One region of the Gracilibacillus sp. HCP3S3_G5_2 genome, then DNA from elsewhere that is predicted to be linked to it. Evidence: riboswitches for the same ligand, from Rfam matches in the RefSeq annotation. Region 1 holds a riboswitch; each other region holds the start of a gene.

What was found. Region 1 has a riboswitch for S-adenosylmethionine ahead of ACTNEP_RS19665 (methionine biosynthesis PLP-dependent protein). Riboswitches for the same ligand answer to the same signal wherever they lie in the genome.
Region 2: another riboswitch for S-adenosylmethionine. It lies ahead of ACTNEP_RS12010 (acetyl-CoA C-acyltransferase); the one in region 1 lies ahead of ACTNEP_RS19665 (methionine biosynthesis PLP-dependent protein).
Region 3: another riboswitch for S-adenosylmethionine. It lies ahead of ACTNEP_RS05595 (5-methyltetrahydropteroyltriglutamate--homocysteine S-methyltransferase); the one in region 1 lies ahead of ACTNEP_RS19665 (methionine biosynthesis PLP-dependent protein).

Annotation. Positions count from the first base shown of each region.
Region 1 covers NZ_JBQHXU010000020.1:7,094-17,195, reverse strand. The annotation lists gene ACTNEP_RS19680 (sulfite oxidase-like oxidoreductase) at 1-97, shown strand, start outside; gene ACTNEP_RS19675 (nucleoside phosphorylase) at 97-810, shown strand; gene ACTNEP_RS19670 (aminotransferase class V-fold PLP-dependent enzyme) at 981-2,147, opposite strand; gene ACTNEP_RS19665 (methionine biosynthesis PLP-dependent protein) at 2,149-3,234, opposite strand; SAM riboswitch class I at 3,439-3,542, opposite strand; SAM riboswitch class I at 3,708-3,808, shown strand; gene ACTNEP_RS19660 (anion permease) at 4,007-5,104, shown strand; gene cobA (uroporphyrinogen-III C-methyltransferase) at 5,064-5,813, shown strand; gene ACTNEP_RS19650 (hypothetical protein) at 5,837-6,103, opposite strand; gene ACTNEP_RS19645 (cell wall hydrolase) at 6,224-6,655, shown strand; gene ACTNEP_RS19640 (MDR family MFS transporter) at 6,769-8,247, opposite strand; gene ACTNEP_RS19635 (serine hydrolase domain-containing protein) at 8,374-9,546, shown strand; gene ACTNEP_RS19630 (alpha/beta hydrolase) at 9,537-10,102, shown strand, end outside.
Region 2 covers NZ_JBQHXU010000007.1:139,853-149,954, reverse strand. The annotation lists gene ACTNEP_RS12030 (sodium:solute symporter family transporter) at 1-48, opposite strand, end outside; gene ACTNEP_RS12025 (Zn-ribbon domain-containing OB-fold protein) at 150-557, opposite strand; gene ACTNEP_RS12020 (thiolase family protein) at 554-1,714, opposite strand; gene ACTNEP_RS12015 (acetoacetate--CoA ligase) at 1,714-3,645, opposite strand; gene ACTNEP_RS12010 (acetyl-CoA C-acyltransferase) at 3,639-4,808, opposite strand; SAM riboswitch class I at 4,887-4,991, opposite strand; SAM riboswitch class I at 5,158-5,273, opposite strand; gene ACTNEP_RS12005 (GNAT family N-acetyltransferase) at 5,371-5,913, opposite strand; gene ACTNEP_RS12000 (AraC family transcriptional regulator) at 6,319-7,170, shown strand; gene ACTNEP_RS11995 (hypothetical protein) at 7,280-7,540, opposite strand; gene ACTNEP_RS11990 (hypothetical protein) at 7,566-8,858, opposite strand; gene ACTNEP_RS11985 (AI-2E family transporter) at 9,153-10,102, shown strand, end outside.
Region 3 covers NZ_JBQHXU010000003.1:113,833-123,934, reverse strand. The annotation lists gene ACTNEP_RS05600 (lamin tail domain-containing protein) at 1-2,959, shown strand, start outside; SAM riboswitch class I at 3,568-3,656, shown strand; gene ACTNEP_RS05595 (5-methyltetrahydropteroyltriglutamate--homocysteine S-methyltransferase) at 3,759-4,865, shown strand; gene ligD (DNA ligase D) at 5,019-6,758, opposite strand; gene ku (non-homologous end joining protein Ku) at 6,860-7,708, shown strand; gene ACTNEP_RS05580 (hypothetical protein) at 7,809-8,006, shown strand; gene ACTNEP_RS05575 (H-type small acid-soluble spore protein) at 8,061-8,240, shown strand; gene ACTNEP_RS05570 (diguanylate cyclase domain-containing protein) at 8,443-9,987, shown strand; gene ACTNEP_RS05565 (PH domain-containing protein) at 10,001-10,102, shown strand, end outside.

The DNA of each region.
Region 1 (10,102 bases):
TTTTCATAACTATGGAGATCCGTTTAAAGAACAACGTTTTTCTGTTGAAGATGCTTATATGCCAGAAGATGAATGGCAAAAGAAGGAGTATGATTGATGTATTTACCTAATTTAAAAGTAGAATCCGATCAATTACCCAAAAAAGCAATTGTGTGTGGTGACCCTGATCGTGCTGCTTTAATTGCTGCATCATTAGATAACCACCAGCTTTTAAGCAAGAATCGTGAGTATTATACGTATGTTGGGTATTATAAAAAACAATATATTGCTGTTGTTAGCCATGGAGTAGGCTCATCAGGAGCAGCTGTTTGTTTTGAACAATTGATTCAAGGTGGCGTAGAAGAACTGATCAGAGTTGGTACTGCAGGCTCTTATCAACAACAAGTAGAACCGGGTAGTCTGGTTATTAGTACAGCTGCAGTAAGAACAGATGGTTTGACCAGTCAGATTGTGCCATCGGGCTTCCCTGCAGTAGCGGATTTATCGGTTACCAACAATCTATTAGCAGTAGCAGAAAAAATAAATTTCCCTACGTTTTCTGGTATTACATTAACATTGGATGTTTTTTATCAAGGGGTTACCCCATTTCCACATCAGCAATATCAAGCAGCAGGAGTAGTAGCTGTCGAAATGGAAATTGCTGCTTTGTACACGATTGCTAGTATTCGTGATGTAAAAGCAGGAGCTATTGTTGCTATTGATGGATATGCTGATGCTGATTTATCAAAAGACTATAATCCTCACACTGATCAGATGAAAAATGCAATGGATAAAGCAGTGGAAATAGCTTTGTTAGCTTTAACAAACTAACAGGTAAAAAACATAAAAGTATAGATAATTTTTATCCCCGATGTCAGCGGATAGTAAGTTTCTTGTAAAAGAACCTCGAAAAACTGCGAAGTGCCTTTCTTCCATTCTTGTGTAAGAGTGGAAGAAAGATATCACTTGTTCGCTGAATTATCATGAAATAGACAGTTTTTCTACCATACGCCTGTTTTTACTGATAAGGCATTTTTAAAGTCTTCGATCAGGTCTTCTGTATTTTCAATCCCGACAGATAAACGGAAAAGACGTTCACTTATCCCTCTAGCTTCTCTTTCCTTCATCGGCATTGCCGCATGTGACATTGTAGCTGGATGAGATAAAATCGATTCAACGGCACCCAAGCTTACGGCAAACACAGGAATCGATAATTGATCGACGAAGTGGTGGGGATCGACACTATCTTTTAACAGAAAAGATAATACAGCTCCTGGACTGGTAGATTGCTTGGCATGTATCGGTGCACCAGGATGGTGATCCAAGCCTGGATAATAGACATGTTCAATTTCATCATGAGAATGGAAAAATTCTGCTAGCATCCTTGCTGATGACACACTTTTGGAAAATCTCGGCTCTAATGTTTTCATTCCTTGTATTAATTGATAACAATCTTTTGCACCTAGAATAGCACCAAACGTGTTTTGGACGAATTTCAGTTTAGCAGCAAGCTCCTCATTCTTTGTAACGGCTAACCCTGCAACAATATCGCTATGTCCTGATAAAAATTTAGTAGCACTGTGCAACACGATGTCAACACCGAGATCTAATGGCTGTTGATGCAATGGAGTCATAAATGTATTATCTAAATAAGTTAAACAATTATACTCTCTTGCTAGCTGAACAACTTTATTAATATCGGTAATTTGTAATAAAGGATTTGCCGGAGTTTCTATGTAAATCACTTTGGTATTTGGTTGAATAGCTTTTTCTATTTCTTCAGGATTTGTCATATCCACAAACGTATGTCCAATCGAGAATTGCGTTAATAATTGGGTAACGAATCGAAACGTACCACCATAGACATCCTTCGAAATGATAATATGATCTCCTGCCTCTAACAGCATAAAAGCAGAGGATATTGCTGCCATCCCTGATGAGAATGCAAATCCATCTGTTCCGTTTTCTAATTTGGCGATAATAGTTTCTAATTGATCACGTGTCGGATTACCTGACCGACTATAATCATAATCACCCAATTTATTAAAGTGTTGTTGGTGATAAGTAGAGGATACGTAAATGGGTGGATTCACAGCTCCGGTATGTTTTTCATGAAAGCCTTGTTGATTGCCACCATGTGAAAGTGTTGTTTCTTTTGACTGTTTCATTTTATTCTCCCCCTAATGCTTGTGTTATGTCGCGTTTTAAATCATCTACATTCTCAATTCCAACAGAAAAACGTAGCAATGTATCACTAATTCCACGTTTGTTCCGCTCTTCCTCCGGAATATCAGCATGCGTTTGTGTAGTTGGATAAGTGATAAAACTCTCTACTCCTCCAAGACTTTCGGCAAACGAAATTACTTGCAACTGTTCCAAAAAGGGAGAAATTAAAGTATTATTTACTACACGAAAACTGATCATCGCACCTTTTCCAGGATAAAGAACTTCGTCTACCTGTGGTAATTCTTTTAAAAAAACGGCTAACTGTTGAGCATTTTGCTGCTGTTGTGCTAAACGAAGTGACAATGTTTTCATACCTCTTATTAAGAGCATCGAATCCATGGGTGATAATACAGCCCCTATGGCATTATGAAGATAGGTTAATTGATCACCTAAGTTTGCATCTTTTACAATGACAAGGCCTGCCAGTACATCATTATGTCCTCCTAGATATTTGGTAGCAGAATGAATGACAATATCTGCACCTTGTGTTAAAGGCTGCTGTAAATATGGTGTGTAAAAAGTATTGTCCACGATTAGCAGCAGCTGATGTTTTTTGGCAAGTGTGGCTAAATTCTCAATATTTATTTCCATTAATAGTGGATTAGTTGGAGTTTCGATGAAAATAGCCTTTGTATTTTCGTTTATATGTTGTTCCATTTCTTTTGGATTGGCATATACTGGTTTAATGTTATAAGACGCTTGAAAATGCTGAAATAATCGATAGCTTCCTCCATAAATGTCTTCGGATACGATAATTTCGTCGCCTTGTTTGAATAAGGAGAAAACTAACTGAATGGCAGCCATCCCTGATGAGCATGCAAATCCTTTTACACCTCTTTCTAAAGTTGCAATTGCCTCTTCGACAATTTCACGCGTCGGATTTGCAGTTCGAGTATAATCGTAACCAGTTGATTGTCCGAGTGAAGTGTGTTGGTACGCTGTTGAGAAATAAATGGGTGCTTCTACTGCACCAGTACGCTGATCTTTACGGTTTCCTATTTGTGCAAGGATCGTTTCAATATTTTTCATTTAGCAACATCCTTTCGTAAAAAGCATAGAGTGCCTCAGTTGAAACATAGTAAGGTATAAGGCTACCATTTTATCAATTTGCAAAGCTAAATAGGGAAGCCATCTAGTTTCGGCACTCAGAGCTCGGAGATTTCTGTTTATCTTTTTTTCTAATGAAAAAGAGGCCTTCGATAAGTAGAAGACCCCTTTGATTAAGGTTGCATTCTCTTATCTTCGGTAATGTACCTTCTGGATTTAGCACCATACAATGCATATTGCTGGTTGCTGAGGTGTCATCGGGCCAGTCCCTAAACCTCTCTTGATAAGATATTTAATTTATATGGAAATTTAATACAATCATCATATAATAAAAAGGAAATAATTACAAGGTTAAATGTTAAAAAATAATTATTTGGAATCTATTGACAATTATGCAGGAATGACTTATATTATGTACAACATTAAAATTTGGAAAAAAATGAAAATATAATATTGTCTTATCAAGAGAGAAGGAGGGACCTGGCCCTGTGAATTCTCAGCAACAGGCTGAAAAGTACTGTGCTACATCCAGCAGGTTTTTCTTGGCAGATAAGAGGCAAACTCCTACTTCATCGTCAAGTAGGAGTTTTCTGTGTTTATATAAATAAGAAATACTGGCCAGGAATATGTAACTTCGAGTGCAGTCGCAAACTTCCATGCGAGTGTCTGCATTTTTATTACATTAATCCGAGTTTTCCTATTGGTATATAAGTAATGGAGTGATAGGATTATAGAGGAGAAAGTTGGGATCTGAATGTTAGTTATCGTTGCTATTTTAGCTGCTTGTCTCTTTGCATTTAACATTGGTGCAAGTGGATCAGCAGCTAGCATGAGTATTACGTATGGTACTAAAGTAATCAGGCGACGTAAGTATGCCTTGATTATTGCTGGATTAGGTGCACTTACTGGTGCAGTCCTTGGTGGACAACATGTTACCAATACTTTAGGGAAAGGTATTATCGCTGAGGAAATCTTTGACATTAAGGTTGCCTGTATTATTTTATTAGTTTCGGGTGTTACATTATTAGTCACTAACTATATCGGAATTCCTTTGTCTACTAGTGAAGTCACCGTGGGCGCAATAATTGGAGTAGGATTAAGTTATCAACAATTACATGTCCATAATATATTGATAATAGTCTCTTTTTGGCTCATTGTACCTATTGCAGCCTTTATGATTACCCTAATATTTGAAAAAGCACGCAAAGCACTTTTACGAAAGGTTAGCTATCGACCTCCTTTAAAACTGTTAACATTATTATTATTATTAACTGGTATACTTGAAGCTATAGCAGCTGGTATGAACAACGTCGCAAATGCTTTAGGTCCATTAGTTGGTGCAGATATCCTTTCGATGGAATGGGGATTACCATTAATGGCTCTAGTGGTAGCTGCCGGTAGTATTTTCTTTGGTGGGCGTGTGTTAGAAACGAATGCAAAAAAAATTACATCACTTTCTTTAGGTAATGGTATTGTGATTTCTGGTGCTACTGGGGGATTGGTGCTAGGGGCTTCGTTATTAGGAATACCGATACCAATGACACAAGTTACAACGTCAGCGATAGTCGGGATTAATGCAAGCAACCAGTTAAAAAATGTCTGGAAACAAAAAATAATACACCAAATAGCGAAAGTATGGGTTACATCACCTATTGTATCATTAGTTATTGCATTTGCACTGACAGAGGTAATGGTAAAACAAAAATATGATCAAGTTGTATTATTAACATTAACTATTTTAGCCACTTATATATTAGTGGGATTACGAGAAAAACCAGCAAAAGCGATTACAGAAAAAGGATGGGATCAACATGGGGAAAGTGTATTTAGTGGGAGCAGGACCAGGAGATGAAGAATTAATAACAGTGAAAGGACTACGGGCAATACAAGAAGCAGATGTCATCCTGTACGACAGATTAGTGAATCCATCTTTACTGGATAATGTCAAAGAAGGAGCTGAATTGATCTTCTGTGGCAAACAACCTCGAAAGCATGGAGTGATTCAAGAGAAGATTAATGATCAACTTGTATATTATGCACAAGAAGGGAAGGTTGTAACACGATTAAAGGGTGGAGATCCATTTATTTTCGGTAGAGGTGGGGAAGAAGCGCTGCATCTTGAACAGAACAAGATAGCGTACGAAGTGGTACCAGGCATCACCTCTGGAATAAGTGCTGCCGCCTATGCAGGGATCCCGCTTACGCACCGTCATGTGAGTGGATCGGTAAGTTTCATTAATGGATCTAATCCAGAAACTAAAACTGATGAACAATGGCGTCATATTGCCAACGGAGCGGATACGTTATGTTTTTATATGGGAATCAAGAAGTTTCCGGTTATTTGCGAAAAGTTAAGGAAGGCGGGATTAAGTGAAACAACTCCAGTATCTATCATCCATTGGGGCACACTCCCACACCAAAAAACAATTGTTGCTGACTTAGAAACAATTACAGATAGGTTACATGAAATCAGCAATCCTTCTTTAATCGTCATTGGAGAAGTTGTTCGTCTTCAGAAGCAGATTAATTGGTATAAGGAGTCAACTGAAGCTTTGACCTAAAGAAAAAATGACTAGTTATAAAACTAGTCATTTTTAATGGCCTTCATTAATTGTACTTGATCTTTTTCCCAGTCCCATTGAGGATTGATCCAGTTTATAAATTGTTGAAGTTGTTTATCTGATAAATCCTTTTTACCATTAGAATTGTTAAGATAGGATTTCAGTTCCCATTCTCCACCTTTTTTGTTTTCAGGGGTTCTCCACTTGACAGTAAAAATATAGTCATTATCATTAATATCAGCATGAATTAATAAGATATCGTTGTGTAGAATAAAGTTACGAAGTTTCATATCAAAAGCACCTCCTTAATAATTATATCATATTATGAAAGGGTTTTCATATCGTGATTATCTTTGGACATTCATCTTTTTTTTATCGTTGAATATAAAGAGAATAAAGGAGGTATTAGTATGGCTGTAATAAAAGCAAATGATGCAGATGTTAGACTATTAGCTCGACTGATGAGAGCTGAAGCAGAAGGTGATGGACAGCTTGGTATGTTAATGGTTGGTAATGTAGGGGTTAACCGAGTGAGAGCACGTTGTTTAGATTTTAAAGATATTAATTCAATTAATCGAATGGTTTTTCAAAGTCCCGGAGGATTTGAAGCAACTCAAAAGGGATATTTTTATCAAAGAGCAAGGGAACAAGAAATACGATTAGCAAGAAGAGCAATCAATGGAGAACGTACTCATCCCGCTAGCAATGCATTATGGTTCTTTATGCCAGCAGGGAATTGTCCAGCACAATGGTTTGGTCAATGGAATGCAGGACGTTATCAAAGCCATTGCTTTTACAATCCATTAGAATCAGAATGTCCGGGTGTATTTCAGACTTTTTAATATGCAAGCTAAGTGACACATTTCATTCCCCATGACAGCGTACTAACATAAAGGCATCTAAGTGACCAGCTAAAGAGCAAGAACATTCTCGTTGCCTTTAGTAAATTCCATTTCTACTTTGTTTTATCAAGCGTTACTTTTGGAAAAAAACATAAAATAACAAATGTTAAGGTTCCAATCACAAATAATCCAGTATAAACAGTATGCAAGGCATAGGTTAGGCCATCCTGCATTGATGCTAATGTTTCAGGAGCAATTGATTCGCGCATTCCTTCATCCAGTAACATGTCTGTACTAGTTGGTTCTAAATCTTCTCCTTTTTGCTGGTAGTAATGATTTAATTGCATATTTAATATGCCACCAAGAAGTGCTGCACCCACTGCACTTCCAATAATCCGCATAAACATATTAAGTGATGTTGCGACTCCCCGTTCACGCCAGGAGACAGTATTTTGGATCGAAACAATAAAAGTTGTTGAGGAAAGCCCCATCCCGATCCCCACTACGAATGAGCTGATTCCGGCATAGACTGGTCCCTTATCTGCATCTAATAGAAAGAATAAAAAAGTACCTAGTAATAATGCAAACCCTCCTGCAAAAGCTGTTGAACGAAATCCTATCCTTAAGACAAGATGTCCTGCAAGGGTGGCAGAAATTGGCCAGCCAATAGATAGAGTACTCAAAGTAAACCCTGCAACAATAGCGGATTCTCCCATAACTCCTTGGACATAGGTAGGCAAAAAGCTTGAAAGCCCAAGCGTGATCATCCCAGAAAGTAATGTTGCAACATTGGCAATGACAATTAATTTATTTTTCCATAACGATAGAGGCATCATTGGTGTGGAGGTCTTTTTTTCTTGCCATAGAAAGAGGATCATACAAACTAGGAAAGTGAGTAATAAACCAATGGCTTCAAAAGATATCCAACTCCAGTTTGTTCCAGCTTGAACAAAAACAATAATCAGACAGGAGATCGCAATAAAAAACAAACTTGATCCTAGATAATCTATGTGTTTCTTCTCTGTATTTACCTCTTCATGGAAAAACAGAATGACGCCTATTAGTCCGATTATGCCAATCGGTATATTCATCCAAAAAATCCAAGCCCAATCGATAAATTGAACAATAATTCCTCCAAGTAAAGGGCCGATAACAGATGAGATCCCCCATACACTAGCTAAGTAACCTTGGACTTTTGCTCTTTCTTTTACGGTATACAAATCACCTACAATGGTTGTAACAATCGGTTGGATTGCACCTGCTCCAAGTCCCTGTATCAGACGAAATACGATTAGTGCTCCCATAGTTGGTGCAAGCCCACAAAAAATTGACCCAACTAAAAAGATAATAACCCCAATAATAAATATTGGTTTTCTACCAAAGAGGTCAGCTAGTTTTCCATATATCATCGTTGTTACTGCTTGCATTAATAAAAAACTTGAAAATACCCAGCTATACAAGGAAAAACCGCCCAAATCGGCTACAATATTAGGCATGGCAGTCGCAACAATGGTTCCTTCAACTGCTGCCATAAACATAGAAAGTACAAGGGAAGCAAGTACGAGAGGGCGCTTTGTCATTTTATTTGGCATAAGTGACCGTCCTTTGCTCTAATCTTATTCCATTGTATCAGAAATTAACAACCATGTAAGAAAAAGCAAATGACAATCTATTGTGGTAAAATAAAGAAAGCGATAACAATTTAGGAGGGGAAGGTTATGTTAAAGAATCGACTAGATGATTTATTAAAGGACTTTATTAATAATGGGCCAGCAGGAGTAGCGCTATCAGTAGTGAAAGAAAATCAATCAATCTATGAAAATTATATGGGTTATGCAGATTTAGATAAGCAAAAATTTATAAATGACAATACGATTTATCGTATCTATTCCATGTCAAAGGTTGTAACTTGTGTAGCAGGATTACAACTACTTGAGCGTGGAAAGATTTTGCTAACTGATCCTTTGTCAGGTTATTTGCCAGAATTTAAGGACATGCAAGTTTTAGAAAATAGGCAACTTGTTAATGCGAAACGAGAAATTACCATTAAAGATTTGTTCACGATGACTTCTGGCTTGACATATGGTGGTGAACAGACGGAAGTAGAAAGATTAACAAGGCAAGTAATGGCAGAGGTCCGAGATCAAGAACAATCCGGTAACATATCAAAACTTCGATTGTTGTCAAAAAAATTAAGTGAAAATCCATTAGAGTTTCATCCTGGTACTCATTGGAAATATGGACTTAGTCACGATGTACTAGGAGCACTGATTGAAGAAGTTAGTGGCAAGTCATTTGGTGAGTACTTAGCTGAACATATATTTCAACCGCTAGGTATGCAAGATACTTTTTTTAAGGTTCCTGTAGCTAAGAAACATCGGCTAGCAACATTATATGATCGTCAAGAAACGGGTGAATTAGTAAGGAATAAAAGATTAGATAGTAGTGCTGAACCGATTGCAGCTTTTGAAAGTGGTGGTGCTGGCCTACATTCAACATTGTCAGACTACCAAAAATTTGCCCATTGCTTAGCATTAGGTGGCACAATGGATAATATTTCGATCATAAGCAAGCATACGATTCAATTAATGGCGCAAAATCATTTGCCAGAGGAGTTACTTCCAGAGTTGGGTTGGAATTATGAAAATGGGTATGGTTACGGCTTAGGTGTTAGAGTCATGATCGACCAGACAAAAGGCGGAAGTAACAGTTCGATAGGAGAATTTGGTTGGTCAGGTTTAGCGGGTACATATGTATTAATCGACCCGGTAGAACAACTATCAGCTGTTTATATGCAACAAATGTTACCAAACTTTGAGTTTTATCATCAGCCAAGAATTCGAAATGTCGTATATGGAGCAATCAATGTAGGAGGGACTTTATGGCATTAATAAAATGTGATTTTTTCTCTGAGGTATTAACAGTAAGTACATCTATGACAGTGATTTTACCTGAAGAAACATCGTCACAAATTGGGCTGAAAAATAACCGTTCAGAAGGAAAATTTCCGGTTTTGTATTTGTTGCATGGTTTTAGTGATGATCATACTATTTGGACAAGACGCACATCCATTGAAAGGTATGCTGCTGAATATGGAATTGCGGTCATCATGCCACAAGTTGATCATAGTTTTTACGCAGATATGCAGTATGGAAAAAATTATTGGACTTTTATTTCAGAGGAATTGCCTAGAATTGCTCGTTCCTTTTTTCCATTATCCTCAAATAGAAGAGATAATTTTGTAGCAGGATTATCTATAGGAGGCTATGGCGCTTTTAAATGGGCTCTACGCAAGCCTGAACAATTTGCTGCAGCTGCCAGTTTATCAGGTGTACTAGATATTGCTACACATGCTGAAAAAACTCGTGAAGAAGGAGATCCCGTCGCAAATGCACTTTACCATGTTTATGGGGAACAAGATTTGCATGGTTCAGAGGATGATTTGTT
Region 2 (10,102 bases), on a different contig from region 1:
TAATAATATAATAACAGTCCATAGAAGTAGACTAGATTCCGCTAACATCTTTACAACCACCTTTAATTATTTTTATAAAACTTACTCCATATCATTAAACCAATAATCCAAAACACGATAACTAGAATAAGATAGGTATAGATCATCGCTTAATCCCCTTTCTTCTGAAAAAATGGCAATAGTCTTTCATTTAATTGCTGAAAAGAAATTTCTACTGGTAACTGATAGCATATTTCTTGTTCGTCGATTAGCAAATGTGTTAGCAAGCAAGGTCCTTCAGCTAATTCGACAATCCCAACAGCATACGGTGTTCGCCCTTGCCAGGCAGGATGGCCAGCGCGATGTATGATACTCCATGTTTTTAATTTCCCTTGCCCTGAAGCTTCCTTCCATGTCAAATTCAATCCAAAGCAATGTGGACAGTGAGCACGTGGATAGAAAATCCATTGAGAACAATCATCACATTGCTGTAGATAGAATTGTTGTTCATTGACTTTATCCCAAAAAGGCTTACTAATAGCTGTAATCGTTGGCTCTGGAAATGATATGTTCGTCATTGTTCTCCTCCTAGTACTAAAGCAGTTGTTTCACTTAACGTCGCTCCATTTCCTGTAACGAGCGCGTATTTCGGATTGGGAATTTGGCGTTCTCCACCTTCACCACGCAATTGGACGACTGCTTCAATTACGTGTGACATCCCGCCGGCTAAATCAGCTTGTCCAAAGCCTAGCTGTCCGCCATGTGTGTTGAGCGGATAATCACCATCATGTCCAAAAGTGTGACTATTGACAAAATCACCAAATTCACCAGGTTTACAAATACCAATACTTTCAAGCTGCACGGCTACAACACTTGTATAACAGTCATACAGGGACAGTAAATCTAAATCTTCTCCTTCAATCTCTGCCTGTTGTAGGGCATGTGGGATGGAATAGGAAAAAGGTAACTGATCAATAGTTGGCGCTTGACTGACCGCACGATGCGTAATTTTTTCGCCTGCTCCTTTAAGATAGACGGCTTTATTGTTAGCTTGCTTTGCCTTTTCTTCGGAAGTAACGATTACTGCCGCACCACCTGCACATGGCATGACGATTTCTAAAAGCCTGAGTGGATCAGCAATCATGGGTGATTGCAAGATATCCTCTAACTCAACCGGTTGATTATAAAAAATGGCTTTCGGATTTTTCAATGCATTTTTTCTAGCCCAATAAGCAATTCTGGCAAAGTCCTCTTGTTTGGAGCCATACACTTCCATGTGCTCTCTTTTTAGCAATGCATAAGAAGTGTTTGCACCTGAGGCACCAAACGGAACATCAAATTCACGAATCGGATTTCGGTTTGGGGAACGTAGTGCCTTTCCTTTTTCGTTTTTATTGGCGAGAACACATACTACTGTTTCGCACATCCCAGCCTCAATCGCAGCTGCGGCACGCCAAACCATCCCAGCTCCTGTTGCACCTCCAAGATCTACCGTATTGGACATCTTAGGTGAAATGCCTAAATATTCTGACACTGTTGCTGGAACGTGTTGTGGTGTTTCGCCAACTTGTGGGCCTACTAACAGTCCATCTATGTCCTCTTTTGTTATTCCGGCATCTGCTAATGCAAGGCGTACAGATTCCGCTATTAAAGCTAAAGTCGTTTTCCCCTCAGAATAACGTACCGGCTTTAATTCACCGATACCAATTATCGCTCCTTTCGGTCGTTTTACCATTAGTAGCACTCCTTTTCTTTGATATTTGTGAATGCTAGTAGACTTTTCGGATTACTAATGGAAGCTTTGTTCTTTACTACTTTGCCAATTGCTTCCGTTTTTGCTGCACCTTCTACTTTTTTGCCATTGATCGTATAGGGAATCTCGTTGACTTGATAAATACGTCTTGGCACATGTCTAGGCGATGCTTTTTCCCGTATTTGCTGGCGGATATATTTGGCCAGTTCTTTTGTTAATTGCTCTGTTACTACACATAAAACAACTTCTTCATCATTTTCACACGGTAAACCAAATACAATCGAATCCTTTACTTTTTCTATTTGCTCTACAACACGATAAATCTCCGCTGTCCCAATTCTCACTCCACCGGGGTTAAGAACTGTATCCGCACGACCATAGATGATAAAGGATTGATCAATCGTTTGCTCCGCAAAATCGCCATGTGTCCAAATACCAGGTCTATCAGCAAAATAATTGTTACGATAACGTTCGTCTCCATCTTCACCATAGAATGTTAGTGGCATACTCGGAAAAGCTTGTGTACATACAAGATCCCCTTTTTGCCCATAGACAGGTGCATTACGTTCATCCAAAACCTCCATAGCCATACCTAATGCTTTACAGCTGATTTCGCCACGAATGACAGGATGAACAGGTGAACCCATCACAAAGCATCCGATAATCTCTGTACCACCTGAAATAGATGCTAGATAAAGATCTTCTTTAATCGTTTCGTATACCCAGTCATATTGTTCCGCCACCAGTGGTGCACCACAGGAAAGAATACTTTTTAAGGAAGCTAATGAGTATTGCTCCTTTAAGACAACATTAGCCTTCGCTAATGAATCTAAATATTTTGGACTGGTTCCAAAGTGAGTAAGTCCAATTTCTTCGGCAATATCCCATAAATGTGTCGGATTGTCGGGTAACACTGGTGAACCATCATATAATAAAATAGCTGCATTACTTGCAAGTCCAGATACTAGCCATGGATACATCATCCAAGCTGTGTTGGTATACCAGAACAACACATCTTCAGCGTGAACGTTACAATGTAATTGATGTTCTTTGACATGTTGTAATAATGTTCCACCAACAGAGTGGACAATTGCTTTTGGTAATCCTGTTGTACCTGATGTATATAAAATATATAAAGGTTCACGAAAGCCGATTCGTTGATATTGAGGTGTCTTTGCATCATTATCCATAAAAGATTGCCATGTTATGGCATCCGTTAGTTCTCCCGCAATCGTTACTACATGCTTGATACTTTTAATCTGCTCAACTGTTTCTTGTACTTTTTCTGAAATGTCAAAAGGTTTTTGTTTATATTGATAGGTAAGATTTGCAAACAGAACTTTCGGCTGTACTTGACCAATCCGATCAATAATTCCTTTCGCACCAAAATCGGGAGAGCAAGACGTCCATACTGCGCCAAGCGAGGTTGCTGCAAGTAGTGCAACGAGTCCTTCAATATTATTAGTAGTAATACCAGCTACCCTATCACCTTTTTTCACGCCTAGCTGTTGTAAGCTATACTGTGCTTTTGCTACTTGTACTCGTAAATCCTTAAAGTTAATTTGTGATGTTACACCGTTCTCGTCTGCTTGGTAGGCAGCAACTTGATCATCTCTACCTCTTAATAGATTTTCAGCAAAATTCAAACTAGCATCAGGGAAAAAGACTGCATCAGCCATTGAGTCTCCTGGGACATAACTTGTTTTACCTTTTTCTCCGATAACCCCGGCATAATCCCATACTCCAGACCAAAAATCTCCAATATTTGTAATCGACCAGCGGTGCAGCCTTTCATAAGGAAACAGTGGTTGATTGACAGATTTAGCAAAAGCTTTAAGATGTGTTTGCTCAATATCCTTCTCTTTAGGTTCCCATAATACAGCGCTTTTTTTCACCATTGTCTCCGTTAGCATCGTTTTCCACCTTCCTCTACTACCTCAATAAGTATAGCGATACCTTGACCACCGCCACCACATAAAGCAGCGATTCCTTTCCCCCCACCCTGTCGTTTCAAAGCATGTGCCAAGGTTACGATTAAACGGAAGCCAGTGCCTCCAAGCGGGTGTCCTATTGCAATTGCTCCTCCATTTATATTTACTTTGTCATAATCAATAGCTAGGTTCTGACAGCTGGCAATTACGACGCTTGCAAATGCTTCATTTATTTCAAATAAATCAATATCATTTACTGTCAAATTCTGGTTAGCTAATATCTTTTGGATGGCATCTGCTGGTTTCGTGTGTAAACTAGTATCTGGACCAGCTGTTTCAGCCCAATCAATGATATAAGCAAGTGGTTCTGTCTCCATTTGTTGGGCTTGCTCTAATGTTGTCACAACACCAAGGCTAGCCCCATCTGTCATTTGTGAAGCATTGCCAGCTGTAATGGTTCCACCTTTCGTAAAAGCTGGTTTTAATTTTGCTAATGTTTCTACTGTTGTCTCTGGCCGGATTCCTTCATCCTCTGTCAACACTCCATCAATCGGTAGGATTTCGTCCTGTAATAAACCTTGTTCAGACGCCTTTGCTGCTCTTTGCTGAGATAGAGCGGCAAATTGATCTTGTTCTTCACGACCAATGTCGTATACAAGATTATATTGTTCTGTTAATACTCCCATTGATTGATTGCTTAAAGAACACCACAGTCCATCATGTAGTAGTGTGTCTGTTATTGTTTGGTGTCCCATTCCCTTGATCGACCGAGTAGGGATAACATGGGGAGCATTTGACATCGAATCAAAACCACCAACAATATACGTACTACCTTCTTCTAATTTAATGCGACGAACCGCATCAATAACAGTGGCAACTCCCCCAAGACAGACGTTATTAAGTGTGATTGCTGGTGTGTTGGAGTCGAGTCCTGCTTCGTGTGCAACTTGTCTTGCAGGATTTTGTCCTTGGCCAGCCTGAATAACTTGTGCTAACAATACCCCATCTATGTATGGAATCATAGGATATTTCTCGATTAAATATTTCAATGACATACTCGCTAAATTTACAGCTGTAAATTCTGAGAGTGCACCGTTCCATTTCCCGAAAGGTGTACGGATACCGTCTAAAATAACAATCGACATACGAGATTACTCCTTTTTCAAATAAATTTTTCGATAAATGAAAAAGCCCTCTTCGATAAAAAGAGGGCTTAACTGCTCTTCTTATCTTTCAGGATTTCTCCTGTTGGAATTAGCACCTTTTAAGCATTGCTTAATGGTTGCCGGGTTTCATTGGGCCAGTCCCTCCACCTCTCTTGATAAGCTATCACCTATTCATTTTTTAGCGAATCACTGCTTAACTTGCTCGCTTCCTTCCATCTACAATTATTCAAGGAGAAGAAATAGATGCAAGCAACAAAATCATTTATAACAATAAAAAATCTCCCTACCTACAAATAGAGATAGAGAGACGTAAATGAACATTAGGAATCTCTTATCTCTTCTAAGTAAAATCTACTTAGATGGAATTGGCACCTATATTAAGTAAAAAACTTAATGGTTGCCGAGGCTTCTTTGGGCCAGTCCCTCCACCTCTCTTGATAAGACAAGATTATTATATTTTATTTTTTAAATCCAAGTAATATACTACACTTTAGCATGCTTTCGTTAAAATTGTCAATATATTTCGACAATATTTTATATACTATTTCAGCCATTCCTCAGCTAAAACTCCGTATACAATATGATCAACATAATGATCGTATAACCATTCACTACTTCTGATATGCCCTTCTTCCACAAATCCCAGCCTTTTAGGGACACTTCTGCTTTTTTGGTTGTCAACCGCAGCTCTAATTTCTACTTTATTTAATTTTAATTCATGAAAAGCATAATCTGTTAATCCTTTCGCTGCTCTTGTCATAATTCCTTTTCCTTGGTATTCGGCACCAAGCCAATAGCCGATATACGCAATCTTATTGGACCAGTCAATGCTATTATAACCGGCAACCCCGACAATTTCATTTTTATATAAGATGACTGTCGTTAAACTCTTATTGTCGGCGAACCCTTTTATACTTGATTGAATAAAAGCTTTTGTATCTTCTACCTTTAAGGTTGTATCAACCCAAGGTAGCCATTCCCGTAAATAGTCTCTTGAATTTTCAGTTAATGCAAATACTTTTTCTGCATCTCTCAAATCAATTAGTTTCAAGGCTAAATCTTCATCAAGTCTGTTTACAAACAAGTTACATCCCCCCAATTAGTAAATTGAAAATATTTTAACAGAAGGGGAAGTTGTATGCTAGTACTTTTTTAAAAAATTCACCCAAAAGTGGAATGGGCAAAATAATGGAATATAAAGTAAAATCAATGCTATATCATCGCTTCGTCAAAATACTTTCCTCGGACACGGCTTTACTAACCGAACGGCTTACTTTTTTCATTACTTTCTATTTATCTTTGACACGATTGATCATTTCGTTATTATAGCTTGTCACCTCTGATAAAGTAAGACTATGATTAATAGAGGCTTACAGACGTTTAGTACCCTGATAAAATAGACATTAAAACAACTCACAAAATCGTGCACAGATTGTGAGGAGCATGATTTTCTGCTATGTTACTCTTTCATTAATGGGAGGTTTCGTAAATGGATTCTTTAAAACAAATGAATGAAGCGATTGACTATTTGGAGGAGCATTTGACAAGGACAATTGACTTTAAAAAGGTTGCACAGATTGCGCAATGCTCGGAGTACCATTTTAAAAGGATGTTTTCTTTTTTAGCAGGTGTACCACTGTCTGAATATATTCGTCGACGACGTATGACATTAGCAGCACTCGAATTAAAAGATGAACAGACAAAAATTATAGAGGTCGCATTGAAATATGGATACTCCACATCCAATTCCTTTGCTAAGGCGTTTCAGCAAGTTCATGGTCTAATGCCTTCAGAAATGAAGGAACAAACTCATTCATTAAAAGCTTATCCAAAGTTAACCTTCCAATTAACTGTTAGAGGAGTGAATGAAATGAATGTACGAATTATTCAAAAAGATGCTTTTTCTATTGTCGGTATAAAAAAAAGAATGAAAGTACTGGACAATGATGTTGATCCAGAAGTAAGTAAACTTTGGGAGAAAACAACAGAGGTAACATTAAAAGAGTTAGAGAAACTTTCTAATCTTGAACCAACCGGGCTACTTCATGTGCTTGCAAATTATTCAGATGATGAGGAAATTGATTATTATTTTGGGGTTGCCACTACGGAGAATGCCTCCCCTTCCTATGTCCATTTGAAGATACCAAAACAAACGTGGGCTATATTTAAAGTAAAAGGAAATTGGGAGGATGTCCAGTCAGCCTGGGAACGTGTATATAGTGAATGGTTCCCTTCTTCCAATTATGAACATAGTGGAGCACCTGAAATCCTAAGTAGCAAAGACGAAGAAAGTGAAATTTGGATTCCAATTGTTAAAAGTGAATCGACAAATGAAGAATAATGATAAAGGGCTTGGAACTTTCCAAGTCCTTTTAGCTCAGACATTATGCATAAGAGGAAGCCGAAGTACTTCTCACGCCCAGTTTTTCCTTACTAGATCAAGGTCTCATTCATGGAGTTCCATTACAACTTGTCGGATTTTTACTAATCAACTTTGTCGCACCAAATGCAATCCAAAATGCAATGAAAGACGTAAGAAGAGAAGAGGTAACATTACTTCTCGTAATTTCTATGTAAGATAATAAAGAGGAGATTTCTTCCCAAATGATGTTTGGAGAAAAAAACATGGTTAACAACATACCTGATAAAATTTGCAGGACAAAAACAGCAAAAATAAAACACACTGCAAACAGCATCATAAATTTCTTCAACGTAAACCCTCTTTCCATTATTTTATCATTCATTCAAGGAAACTACTTCACCGCTTATGGCATGAACTGCATCATCACAATCTAAACCTCCACATAATATATATTGCATTTCCTCGAAATCATACACATAACGTGGCATTAAGCGAAACTTTTCTTTTAATTTGTGATATGCTTCTTCTTTCGATATCCGCACTTCTTCAGGTTTTTCAAACGCATCAAACATTTCTAGCATATCGCGGTTATCTATAAAATTGACTACTTGTTTACGGTTTGGATCTATGAAAAGAACTAGTTTCCGTGGAAAAACAAGCTTTGTAGCTTCTTTTAGCTTCAAGGTCGCAACAATATATCCTTTCTCACGATGAAGTGTTTTTAATAGCCATTTACCTGCATCATCTGCATAAGCCTTTCGTAGATAAGTCTTAACTGCTTGTACACATTCTTTTTCTTCGTCGGGGCTGATTGGAATAGAATCAGGCGATGGCTCACGTGAAAATGCTTGTTCTAGTGTAGGATTTTCATCCAAATCAAACTCTTCTCTTTCAAATGATTCATCAAGTGGTTTCTGCCAATCGAGCACCTGATTCACTTTTAGAAAAGGTCCCCTGTCATCCTGCCTGAAAAATGGTATGGTCCCCATCTTATCATTTGAAATATAGATTTCTTCGACTGCATACACAGGATTTAACTTCTCTTTTTCAAAGGAAGGGAAGTATACCAACTTCAACTGTTCTTTTACTATTTCTTCTACCTCTTGAAGAGAGAGTTCATATTTTTCTTCTCTCACTATCGTCAAAGGAGGAAAATAGCCGTGAACAGAAAACAATGTCAGACGCCCTTTATGATCCCATTCAACACTAATGAAGCCAGCAGGTGAAACAGGAGTACCGTTAATACATTCTTCCAATTCAAGTATATTTTCCGCTTCTTTTTTTAGTTGAAAATGCCTTTCATATTTTAATCCAGTTTCATTTTCAATCCAATCAATGATCGAATTCGTATTGCAATCGTCAAATCTTACACCCTTGTCAGCGTATGTCTTCCCTCCAACAAAAACAATACTATTAAATTGTTGATTGTGAAGGTCGACTTCCATAACTGCTGTACCTTCGGGATTGAGATCATCCTCTTCATTTACCGATATATGCTCAGGAAACCACTCCATACTTAATTTATACTCCGTTTCGTTGAAGATATTAAGACTTCTGTCAATACTATGTCGTTTCAGCCAATAATTATCCAGTCCAAATTTAGTTTGAGCTAAATCGATTAATTGTTTTATTCTTGCATCCAATGATGGCCACCTCTTTTCTGCCACTTATAAACTGCCTCTAAGAATTTAACACCTTTTTCCCTGTTATTTATTATACGAAATATAATTCCCATTCGTTTCATTTTTTCATAGATTTCCTGTTACAAATTAATGAATAAGAGCGTTACTTAAAGAAGTATCGCCCCTAGTTAAACAATATTTTTCGTTTTCACCAACACATTTGTCTATATTTTGGTAATATGGCAAAAATGGTGATAGTATTTACATATCACAATGGTATTGAAAGTAAAGATAAAGCTATAATTGGGTATAATACATAAAAAAAGGGAGATAAAAATAATGGATTCATCCAAACGATTTTTGAAGTTTATTGGCGGTAAAAAAATCTTTTATATATTAGCCTTTTTCATCTTAATTGGCATTACTATTTTCATTTATTCAAAGATTTCTTTTATCTTTCATCCATTAAAGGTTATTTTATCTACATTAGCCCCGCCTGCGATTTTAGCCTTTATTGCATACTATTTATTGAATCCAATCGTAGATCTTCTAGAGCGCCTACGTGTGAAGAGAATATGGGGCATCATCTTACTGATTCTAGGTATTAGTGGGGCATTGACCGGCATTATTTTGTTAACTGCACCATCTATTGAAGCACAGGTGAAAGATTTAGCAGAGAATTTCCCATCATACTTAAATCAACTTGGAAATGGCCTATCAACATGGGTTCAAAATTCCTTCTTAGGCCCCTATTATGATGAAGGCTATCAATGGCTAATGGACAGATTGGGAGAGCTCCCCGAGATACTCGGAAGTTATATTACTAGTGGATTTCAAGGCATTCAAAATATCGCAAGTACCATTACAAGTACAGTCGTGTCTATTATTACTTTTCCATTCATTTTATTCTTTCTATTAAAGGATGGAAAAAAGTTTTACCAATTTTTCATTAAATTATTTCCGCCAAAGCTTCGTGATGATATGAAACAAATTCTATCAAATATGGATACGCAAGTCGGGTCCTACATTCAGGGTCAAATTATTGTGGCAACCGTTATCGGTATCCTGCTATTTATCGGTTATCTGATCATTGGACTAGAATATGCATTTACCTTGGCAATTGTTGCAGCAGTTACAAGTGTTGTCCCTTATTTAGGTCCAACGATAGCCATTATTCCTGCAATCATTATCGCTATCGTCAATTCACCATTTATGCTACTAAAGCTGGCTATTGTATGGATAGCAGTACAATTTCTAGAAGGAAATTTTGTTTCACCTAATGTTATGGG
Region 3 (10,102 bases), on a different contig from region 1:
CCAAGAGGAAATACAGTATTATTTTGAAGCTTCTGATGGCGTAAATACCTCAACAACAAACGTCCAGACTGTAAAAATTGAAAGTAATTTAGATACCAGCCCGTTACGCTTAAATATTGATGAAGGTCAAATTTTGAATGGAACATCTGTGTTAAGAGGAACGTCCAATGTTGATCAACCAGTTGATTTGAAAATGCGTATAGATGGGAACCAAGTACCATTAAGCTATCAAGCATTAGAACACGAGGCTTATTTTGCATTCGAAGTGAGTGGAATTAATACTTATTTTCAAAATGGTGTAACCATTGGAGATGAGGTCATTCATATTTTCGATGATTGGATGGCTCAATGGGAGACGATCACCGTGCCAATAGATCCTGACTATTTAGAAGTTGGTGAAAATACGATTACAATTCGAGCAGGAAATAAAGCAAGTCCTTGGGAAGGGGATCCTGGTGAAAACCGTGATGATTTTAACTTGCGAAATGTACGCTTAGTTTTGGCGGATGGTACAATTTTGACGGATCCCAATCATTCTGACCCTAATAATGTATTAGATATGGGGGATGATGGTACTTACCGGATTGCAGAGGACTTTACCTTTACCATTTCAAAAGATCATGCGCGTGCGATGGCTTATGTATGGGATACTACTGAAGCATTAGATGGCGAACATATAATAGAATTAACCGATTCAGATCAGACAATACAAAAAGTGGTCCGTGTTGACAATACAGCCCCTAGTATTGTAGCAACAGTTGAAGAAAATCAATCGTATAAAGGTGCTTTTACAATTGACGCGAGGATTAATGATGATGTTGCAGGGGTTGATAGTTATCATGCGGAGCTGGACGGAGAAAAAATAGTTTTTCCTTATGAAACGTCTTCAGGTGAACTATCGAGTGGAGAACATTTATTAATCATCACAGCTATAGATAAAGTAGGGAACCAAAGAAGTGAAGAAATAAGCTTTTATACCGTTGATGAAAATCCATCCGTTTCTGATAACCTAACCAACGTAAAAGACGGTGATCCTACATTAAGGCTTCGTGTAGAGGACCCTATGGGAGATAAACTAAAAGTTGGGTTCTACCAAGGCTTTCAATATAAACCATCTGATACAGAATCTGTAGTATCATACCAAGGTGGATCACCTGTAGAGCCACCACACACGAATGACGTTGGGGAGTCAGTACAATTGGATGAGCAGGAATTATCGCTAGTGTCTGAAAAGGACGGGAAGTATTTAGTGACAGACGCTACCAAGGAATTTCCCTATCATCGCTTTGACGTCACTTTAGATGATACGGTAAATGAAGATGATATAGTGGAACTAGAATGGAATGGTAACTCCTTAGAAGGTAGAAAAGTAACGATGTATGCTTGGAATTTTGAGACATCCAAGTGGGATATTATTGATTATCGAATTGCAGGTGAAGATGATTTTTCACTTAAAGGTAATGTAGACGTTGCTACCTACAGTAAAGCCCATAACATCCAGGTTTTAATCCAAGATGAAATACCAGTAAATCGAGACGAGTATGACTATACGTTTGTCTGGATGTCAGATACACAATACTATTCTGAAAGCTATCCACATATTTTCGAGCGCCAAACAGATTGGATTGTAGAGCAGCAAGAGGAAATGAAAATTGAGTATGTTTTCCACAGTGGTGATTTGGTAGATGAGGCAGATCAGGAGTATCAATGGCTGCATGCAGATGAATACATGAGAAAGCTTGATGACGCTGAAGTACCTTATGGTGTTCTAGCAGGAAATCACGACGTATTACAAAAAACAGAAGACTATACTGAATACTATAAATATTTTGGAGAGGACCGTTTCGCTGACAAGCCTTATTATGGTGGATCATATTTGAATAACCGTGGTCATTATGATTTGATCTCAATAGAAGGTAACGACTATATAATGCTATATTTAGGGTGGGGTATCGATGATGAAGGTATCGCATGGATGAATGAAGTATTAAGTCAACATCCAGATAGAACAGCAATCCTAACGTTCCATGAGTATCTTCAGGCAACAGGTACACGTCATCCACTTGGTGAAAAGCTATACGAGGAAGTAGTTATTCCCAATGAAAATGTTGTGGCAGTTTTAGCAGGCCATTATCATGAAGCACAAACATTAGTTGATGAAATTGATGACGATGGTGACGGGAACCCTGACAGGAAAGTATATCAGATGCTAGCAAACTATCAGGCTGGTCCCGAAGGCGGACAAGGTTATTTGCGGCTGTTACATTTTGATACGGATAATAATCGAATATTTGTAAATACTTATTCACCATACTTGGATGATTATCATTACTATGATACAGATGAATATCCAGGTAAAGATGAATTTATCATTGAACTCGATCTAACAGCAAAACAAAAACGTGTCGCAACAGATAGTTTTGCCGTTAATGTTTATACCAATAATGCAATTGGTACGGTAGAGGATTTAGCAAGTGGAGATATTGCTGAAGTTACATGGAAGGGGCTTACTGAAGGAGAGCAATATTTTTGGTATGCTATCGTTTCTGATAATTATACAGGTCAGACTCGTTCCCCAATCTGGTCTCTAGTAAAAGGAAAGGATAAGACATCAGAAAAAGAGCTTGGAAATGAAGATGAAAATCGTGATGAGCAGTCTGAAAATGAACGAGAATCACAAACTGATACAGAGCATGATTCGACGCATAGACCAGACTCAAATGGAGGAAATAGTGAACAGGGTTCAAAACAAGTATCAAAAAGTGATGAAGATCAAATAGCAGAAGGATCAGAAAAAAATCGAAACCAAGACGATACATTCCATAACAAGACGATTCATTTACCAAATACCGCTACTAACATGTATCAGTATTTAGCATTAAGTATCATCTTACTTCTGACTGGTGCCATCATATATTACAGAGCACACAGATCACGAAAACAAAATAAATTAATTTAACCAGAAAAAAGAGGAGATTGGGACATAACCTATTTTCTTAACATCAAATACGAACGATGCAATAAATATTATTGCGCAATATAGGGGATGCTTTTCACTAACTTACGTCTTATGATATCGAGTGGAAGGCATCCGCTCTGGCTGATCATTTCGCTTTTACCCATAGGGCATAAGTCAACATCTGTTCAAGCAAGCTTTCACAGTGTTTCCTATACCGAAGGGCATGCTCTTCAGCTAACTTTTGCAAAGAAGATCACTTTACAAAAGTGGATCTTTAGATCATGCTAATCCCTCAGAAGTCGAAACGATCGGCCTGCGCTATTTGAATAATCGTTTGGATTTTTGTGATTATACAGTTCTTTTGTTCCAGCCTCTTCTCTATCTGAGTAACAAGGAAAAAACAGAGTTATCTATTTTGATGTGCTAGAAACTAATTGACACTTACTAACGAATAGTATGTAGAAGCTATCATAGTTCTTTCTTGATAAACGATAAGCAAGATTTCAAGCATTCCTCCTATCCTATACACATCCTAAAGTTTTCCAAAAATAGGGTTGAATTTTCCAGGGAGATGTTGTATGATTGCTTTATGGTAAAAACTGCATATTTTCTTATCCAGAGAGGCGGAGGGATTTGGCCTAATGATGTCTCAGCAACCAGTCATGTATGACACGGTGCTAATTCCAATAGATAAGAGGATTGACTTTAGCTTATAATAAAGGCCTTCTTCTTATAGAAGGTCTTTTTTTACTGGGTAAGATATGCTAACCAAATTCATTTTTACTAGAGGAGAGGTAATATGACAACAAAAACAGTAACAGCTCCATTTCGAGCGGATCATGTGGGTAGCTTATTACGCCCAGAGAATTTATTGAAGGCGAGAAAAGATTTTAAGGAAGGTGTTATCACAAAAGAGCAATTACGTGAAGTGGAAAATAAAGAAATTGCTCACATCATCGATAAGCAGATTGAAGTAGGATTAGAGCTTGTTTCAGATGGAGAATTTCGACGTCGTTTCTGGCACACAGATTTCTTAGAACATTTGAACGGAATAGAAGGATATGTACCAGAAGTGGGATATATATTTAATGGAAATGAAGAGACGGAACGATACAATATTCGCAATACTGGTAAGATTTCATTTAATCTTGATCATCCATTTATCAAAGACTTTAAAGAATTTAACGCGCTAGTAGATGGACGTGCTGTGGCAAAGCAAACCATACCAAGTCCTAATCAGCTATTCAATAAGGGTATCCGTGATGTTAGCATTTATCCAGATATTGAGGATTATGCCAGCGATGTCATACAGGCATATCGAGATGCCATTCAAGCATTTTATGATGCTGGTGTACGTTATTTACAGTTTGATGATGTCTATATAGCAGGATTGTCTTCACCAGATATTCCATTTAATGATGGAGAATTTTCACGAGAATTCTTAATTGATCTTGCTTTACGAGTAGTAAATGGCGTATTAGAAAATAAACCGAGTGATCTTATTGTTACTACTCACCTATGTCGGGGAAATTATCGTTCGAATTGGGCTTTTGAAGGCAGCTATGATTTGATTGCCCCTACTTTGTTTGCGAAAGAAAAGGTAGATGGTTTCTTTTTAGAATATGATGATGAAAGATCAGGAGGGTTTAAGCCGCTAGAACACATTCCAGATGGGGGTGCAAAAGTGGTGCTAGGCTTAATAACTTCCAAAAATGGTGAATTAGAAAACAAAGATCAAATTAAGGCAAGGGTTGAGGAAGCATCGAAATATGTGCCACTCGAACAACTTTGCTTAAGTCCTCAATGTGGCTTTGCATCCACTCATCATGGAAACAACCTAACAGAACAAGACCAATGGAACAAACTTCAGTATGTTGTACAAATTACGAAAGAAATATGGGGTTGATCCTCCTAAACTTCTTTAGTTCCTAGTTTTATTAAGTAAAGATGATCGAAGAGGGAACCTTTATAGCATTTATTGCTGTAAAGGTTTTTCTGTCGTTTGGCAATAGGCTTAGATTTTGTTCGAGATGAGGTAGCAGAAAATCAACTAAGACGCTCAAAAGTTATTCATATCATTAAATGGACAGCCTTTTTGCTTTATTCTTGTTGGTACAGTGTGAATGGTAAATTTCCTCGGGTCTAATGTATCCGTTACTTCATCCCAAAACAATGGAGTTGCAACAGTTGCTTCGTCAGTCGCCCTTGTTGAATAAGGTGCAATAATTGTCTTACCTGGTGCGTGCTGTACATAGTCAATGTAAAGACGGTTGCCTCGTTTTTTCTTTAAACGTTCAATCGTAAAATGCTCTGGATCGGATTCAACTAACACATTAGCGGTTGCTTCCATTAAAGTTCTTGTCTGATTATACGTCATGTTGACCACTGGTATATGAATTTGTAAGCCCGTTCTTCCCGAAGTTTTGACAAAAGGTGTGAAGCCTTGATTTTCCATCATTTTTTTAATTAATTTTGCAGCTCTTACAGCATACGGGAACTGATCTAACGATGGCGGATCAAGATCGAAAACAATTTCTATAGGGTTTGTTTCTTTTATCGTGTTAAATGGAACATGAAATTCCAATCCACCATGATTACCAAACCACATTAAACTATGCAGATTCTGGCAAAGTATATCTGCTTCTCCATCATTACCTGCGATTGTTTGAATATAGGAAGGTGCATAGTCAGGTAAGTGTTTTTGATAAAAAGAGTGCTCGTGAATACCATCAGGATAGCGAATGACTGTTAGTCTTCGATCCTTTAACCCCCGTAATATAAAAGGTGCGATCCATCTTAAGTAACAGAGGAAATCCAATTTCGTGACATTTGGGAATAACTCTTTTTCTAAACGAGATAAACTAACCTCTTTTGGGAATTGTGCTAACCCCTCTTTAACCGTCTTTTGGTTACAATCTGTCGGATCAATATCAAATCGAAATTGGTGAAAAACTGGTTCGCGCAATTCCCCAGCTTCAGCATCGAGACAATTAATATCCATGCATATGGAAGGCTCTACTTTCCACGTTGTCTGATTTACTTTTTGACCATAGCGCTTAATAAAGGTTGTTAACGTATCTTTTTCTTGGCGTTCTAGTCCATTTTTGCATTTTCCAAGAATTTCAAGTGTTTCGTCCTGATAATAACTCAACTTGAAATAATCATTTTCGGTATTCCAGTTTGTAACTATTCCTGGAATGGTGCGGAAATTTTTAATTTTAAGCCATGTTTTACTTCGTTTTCCCTCTATATAAGGAGCTTTTCTATTTTTGACAACGATGCCTTCTGCTTGATGTAAATCAACTATTCCTAAGATGGTTTCCAAGTTTTCAAACGTAACTGCCTTTTGAATTCTTCCCATCCAATTGTCCGAAAGCGAAGATAATAACTGATCCCGTTCTAAGTAGTTTTTTTTTCGCAAATCTTGACCGCTTAGTTCCAGTATATCAAAGGCAATAAATGTTGCCGGCCGCTTTTTACTGTATCTATTGATATTTGTTTTTAATCTTGACCGCTTTTGCAGTTGACTAAAATCTGTTCGATAGTTACTGACCGTAATAACCAATTCACCATCAAGAAATAGTGGTAAATACTTTTTAAATCTGAAGGTGTGTGCTTGACACCATGAAATGATTTCAGGAAATGTTGAACTGATATTGTGGCTATTGCGACTCCATAATTGGGCCTCATCTTTTGTCCAATACAATCCACAACGATAGCCATCGTATTTTACTTGGTAAAGCCATTGATCTCCAATTGGTGCTTCATCTACAAGTGTTGGCAGCATCGGTTTCCACATAAGATAAACTCCTTTTACAATCACTAATCAGTAATATTTTTGACAAACTGTTGTATGATTATGTCCTAAAAAAGAAAAACTATTTAAAAAGAGGTGATAACATGCATACCATGTGGAAAGGAACTATCAGTTTTGGTCTAGTTAATATCCCTGTCAAACTTCATTCAGCAACAGAGAATAAAGACATAAAGCTTAGAAATTTGCATAAAGAGTGCCAATCTCCTGTTAAATATGAAAAAGTTTGTCCTGTTTGTGAAAAGGAAGTCGAGCAAGATGACATTGTAAAAGGGTTTGAATATACGAAGAATAAATTTGTTATTTTGGAAGATGAGGATTTAGAAGCACTTAAAGAAGAAAATGAGGATAAAGCTGTCGATATTGTTGATTTTGTTAAATTAGAAGAAATTGATCCGATTTATTTTGACCGCAGTTACTATTTATCTCCAAACGAAGGTGGAGCAAAAGCATATGGTTTATTGCGTAAAGCACTAGAAGAAACCGGAAAAATAGGATTAGCAAAAATAACAATTCGTTCAAAGGAACATCTCGCAGTTGTTCGTATTTACGAGAATACCTTGGTAATGGAGACCATCTATTATCCTGATGAAGTCAGGGATTTTCAGGAAGTACCTAATATACCCGAGGAAACGAATATTGTGGAAAAAGAACTGGAAACGGCAAAATTATTAATTGAACAGTTATCGACAACATTTGAGCCGGAAAAGTATCATGATGAGTATCGCACAGCATTATTGGAACTTATTGAACAGAAGAAAAAAGGCGAAGAGGTATCTACGGCTAAAGAACCCGCAAAAAAAGACAATGTTACAGATTTAATGGAAGCACTCGAGAAATCACTGAACAAAACAAAGAAGGGAAAAAAGAAAACAACTACGAAAGGCAAGAAAACAACGAAGAAATCTACTTCTCAAAAGGCAAAAGCAAACTAATGCACCCGGGCTTAACTAAAGAGCCCGGTTTATTTGTTTTGATAAGTATTAATACGTGCTATTATAGTACGTAGTTCGCAGAAAAAAGGAGAAACTGTTTATGAGTATCAAACGAATGATAATAATAGAAGTAATTTACTCGCTTATTTTAGGCATTGTCTTCTCATTCGTATTTAATAATTTTTTACTAGGAATGCTTGGAGGATTTGCTGTAGGAGCATTAATGATCCTAATTATGACTGTCATTATAAAGAAGAACAATAGCCAAGAAAATAATACCAATCAAAATAACACATAAATTTACTGGCAAAAAAGAAAACTATCTTCGATAATTAAGGAGGAGGATAGTAATATGGATGCACAACGCGCACAAGAAATTTTGGATTCACCTGATATGCGAAATGTAACATATAATGGAGATCAAGTATATATTGAACATGTCGATCAAGGTACAGGACATGTCACCGTTCATCCGATTGAAAATCCAGAACAAAAGCTAATGGTAACAGTGGAACAATTACATGAGCAATAAGCAGAAGCTGCATTCCTGTTCTAAATTTATGGAATGCAGCTTTATTAAATAAAAAATAACATTATTTATAAATATTTTGCAGGAATTAGCCGATTAATATCGAATAGTATATATTATATGATCAACTTACTAGTGACATTGTATATCTATATTATTACTAAGTTATTTCGAATTCAAAGGTTATTCGCTCGGGGGATGTGTAATGCAATGGTTTGAACCTTATCCACTATATATTATCGTTACGGCTTTTTTTATATTATTTTTATCGTTTAACCTTCTAAAAAAGCCAGTCAATCTTGTTCGAGTATTTTTATCCATCAGTTTAATTCTTTCCAGTTTATTAATGATTTTATCTGCTTTAGAGCTATACATCGATGATTTTAATGCAATGTTATGGTTAAGAAATATCCAGCAAATTGCATTATTTTTATGTCCGGTTTTCCTTTTTGGTTTTGCTAGAGAAATAACCGATCCAAATGCTAAAAAGAATATTACATATGTATGTTGTATAGGAGTCCCTGCATTAATGGGGATAATCCTGATATTAACTAATCATATCCATCATTGGATGCGGTCCAGCGTGACAACTCATACAATATGGGGGTTTACTGAAATTACGATTTCTCCAACGGCATTGGGTGTTATATTGCTCTCCTATATAACTCTTGTAACTATAATTACGGCCTTTACTTTTTTATGGTATATGTATGAACTGCCTTCACATCTAAGAATTAATTATTTTTTAGCTTTTGTTGCGATTCTACTTCCGTTAATTATTGCTTGTATTTTAACTCTGTGGCCTGTAAATATTCCTGGGCAAGTTGCTTTATCCTTTTCGCTAATGAGTGTTTTGTTAGTTTTTAACTTCAAACGTTTTGATTTTAATTTAATGTGGCCAGTTTCTCGTAACAAAATTTTGGAATCATTAAATGAAGGAATTGTTCTATTCGATCCAATGTATAACCTTTTAGAAATAAATGAGGCGGGAATTCAGTTAGTAAGAAGGTGGATGCCTAATGTGGATTCAGATCTAATTCTTGGTAAAAAAGTAGATCAAGTATTTGCTAATAAAAGAATTCAGTCTGGTATATACCAAAATTCATCCACCTCTTTTGAAACAAAGGTGGAATTAGGCGAAGTAGATATGTACTTGCAAGTTAACATTATTCCCATTGAACGCTTCGGACACAATGTTGTCATGGTTGTACTACGTGATATAACAGAGAAGAAATTAATTGAGAAACGATTATATACGTTAGCTCATTATGATTCATTAACTAATATATGTAACAGACATTCTTTTATTGAAAAGTTCAATTCGGTGATGGAAAATAAAGAATTACCTATATCCTTCTTATTAATGGACATTGATCATTTTAAACAATTTAATGATCAATATGGGCATATAGTTGGTGATGAAGTATTGAAAGAATTTGCTGCGATATTAACTGAATTTTTTTCGCCGTTAAAACATACGATTGTTGGAAGGATTGGAGGCGAAGAGTTTGGCGTTTTATTACGTAAGGATGCTGTAGAGGCTGAGGAACTGGCTAACTACTTTCAGCAAAAACTTACGAATCACGCTATTTTTGTTGATGGCAATCAACAAGAAAAAATTACTGTAAGTATCGGATTGACTACTACTGTTGAGCCAGTTAGTTTTGAGATAATGTATAAGGAAGCAGATAAAGCATTATACCAAGCAAAAAGAGCAGGAAGGGACCGTGTGCAAATGACTAATGCTTAAAGGGGGATATAAGATGGCTGATATTAGTCAACTGATGGAATGGACATTTTATGAAGAAGTGAAAGTACCGGCTGATATAAATGAGCTTTTAATTGAAGGAGAAGTAGCTCATACT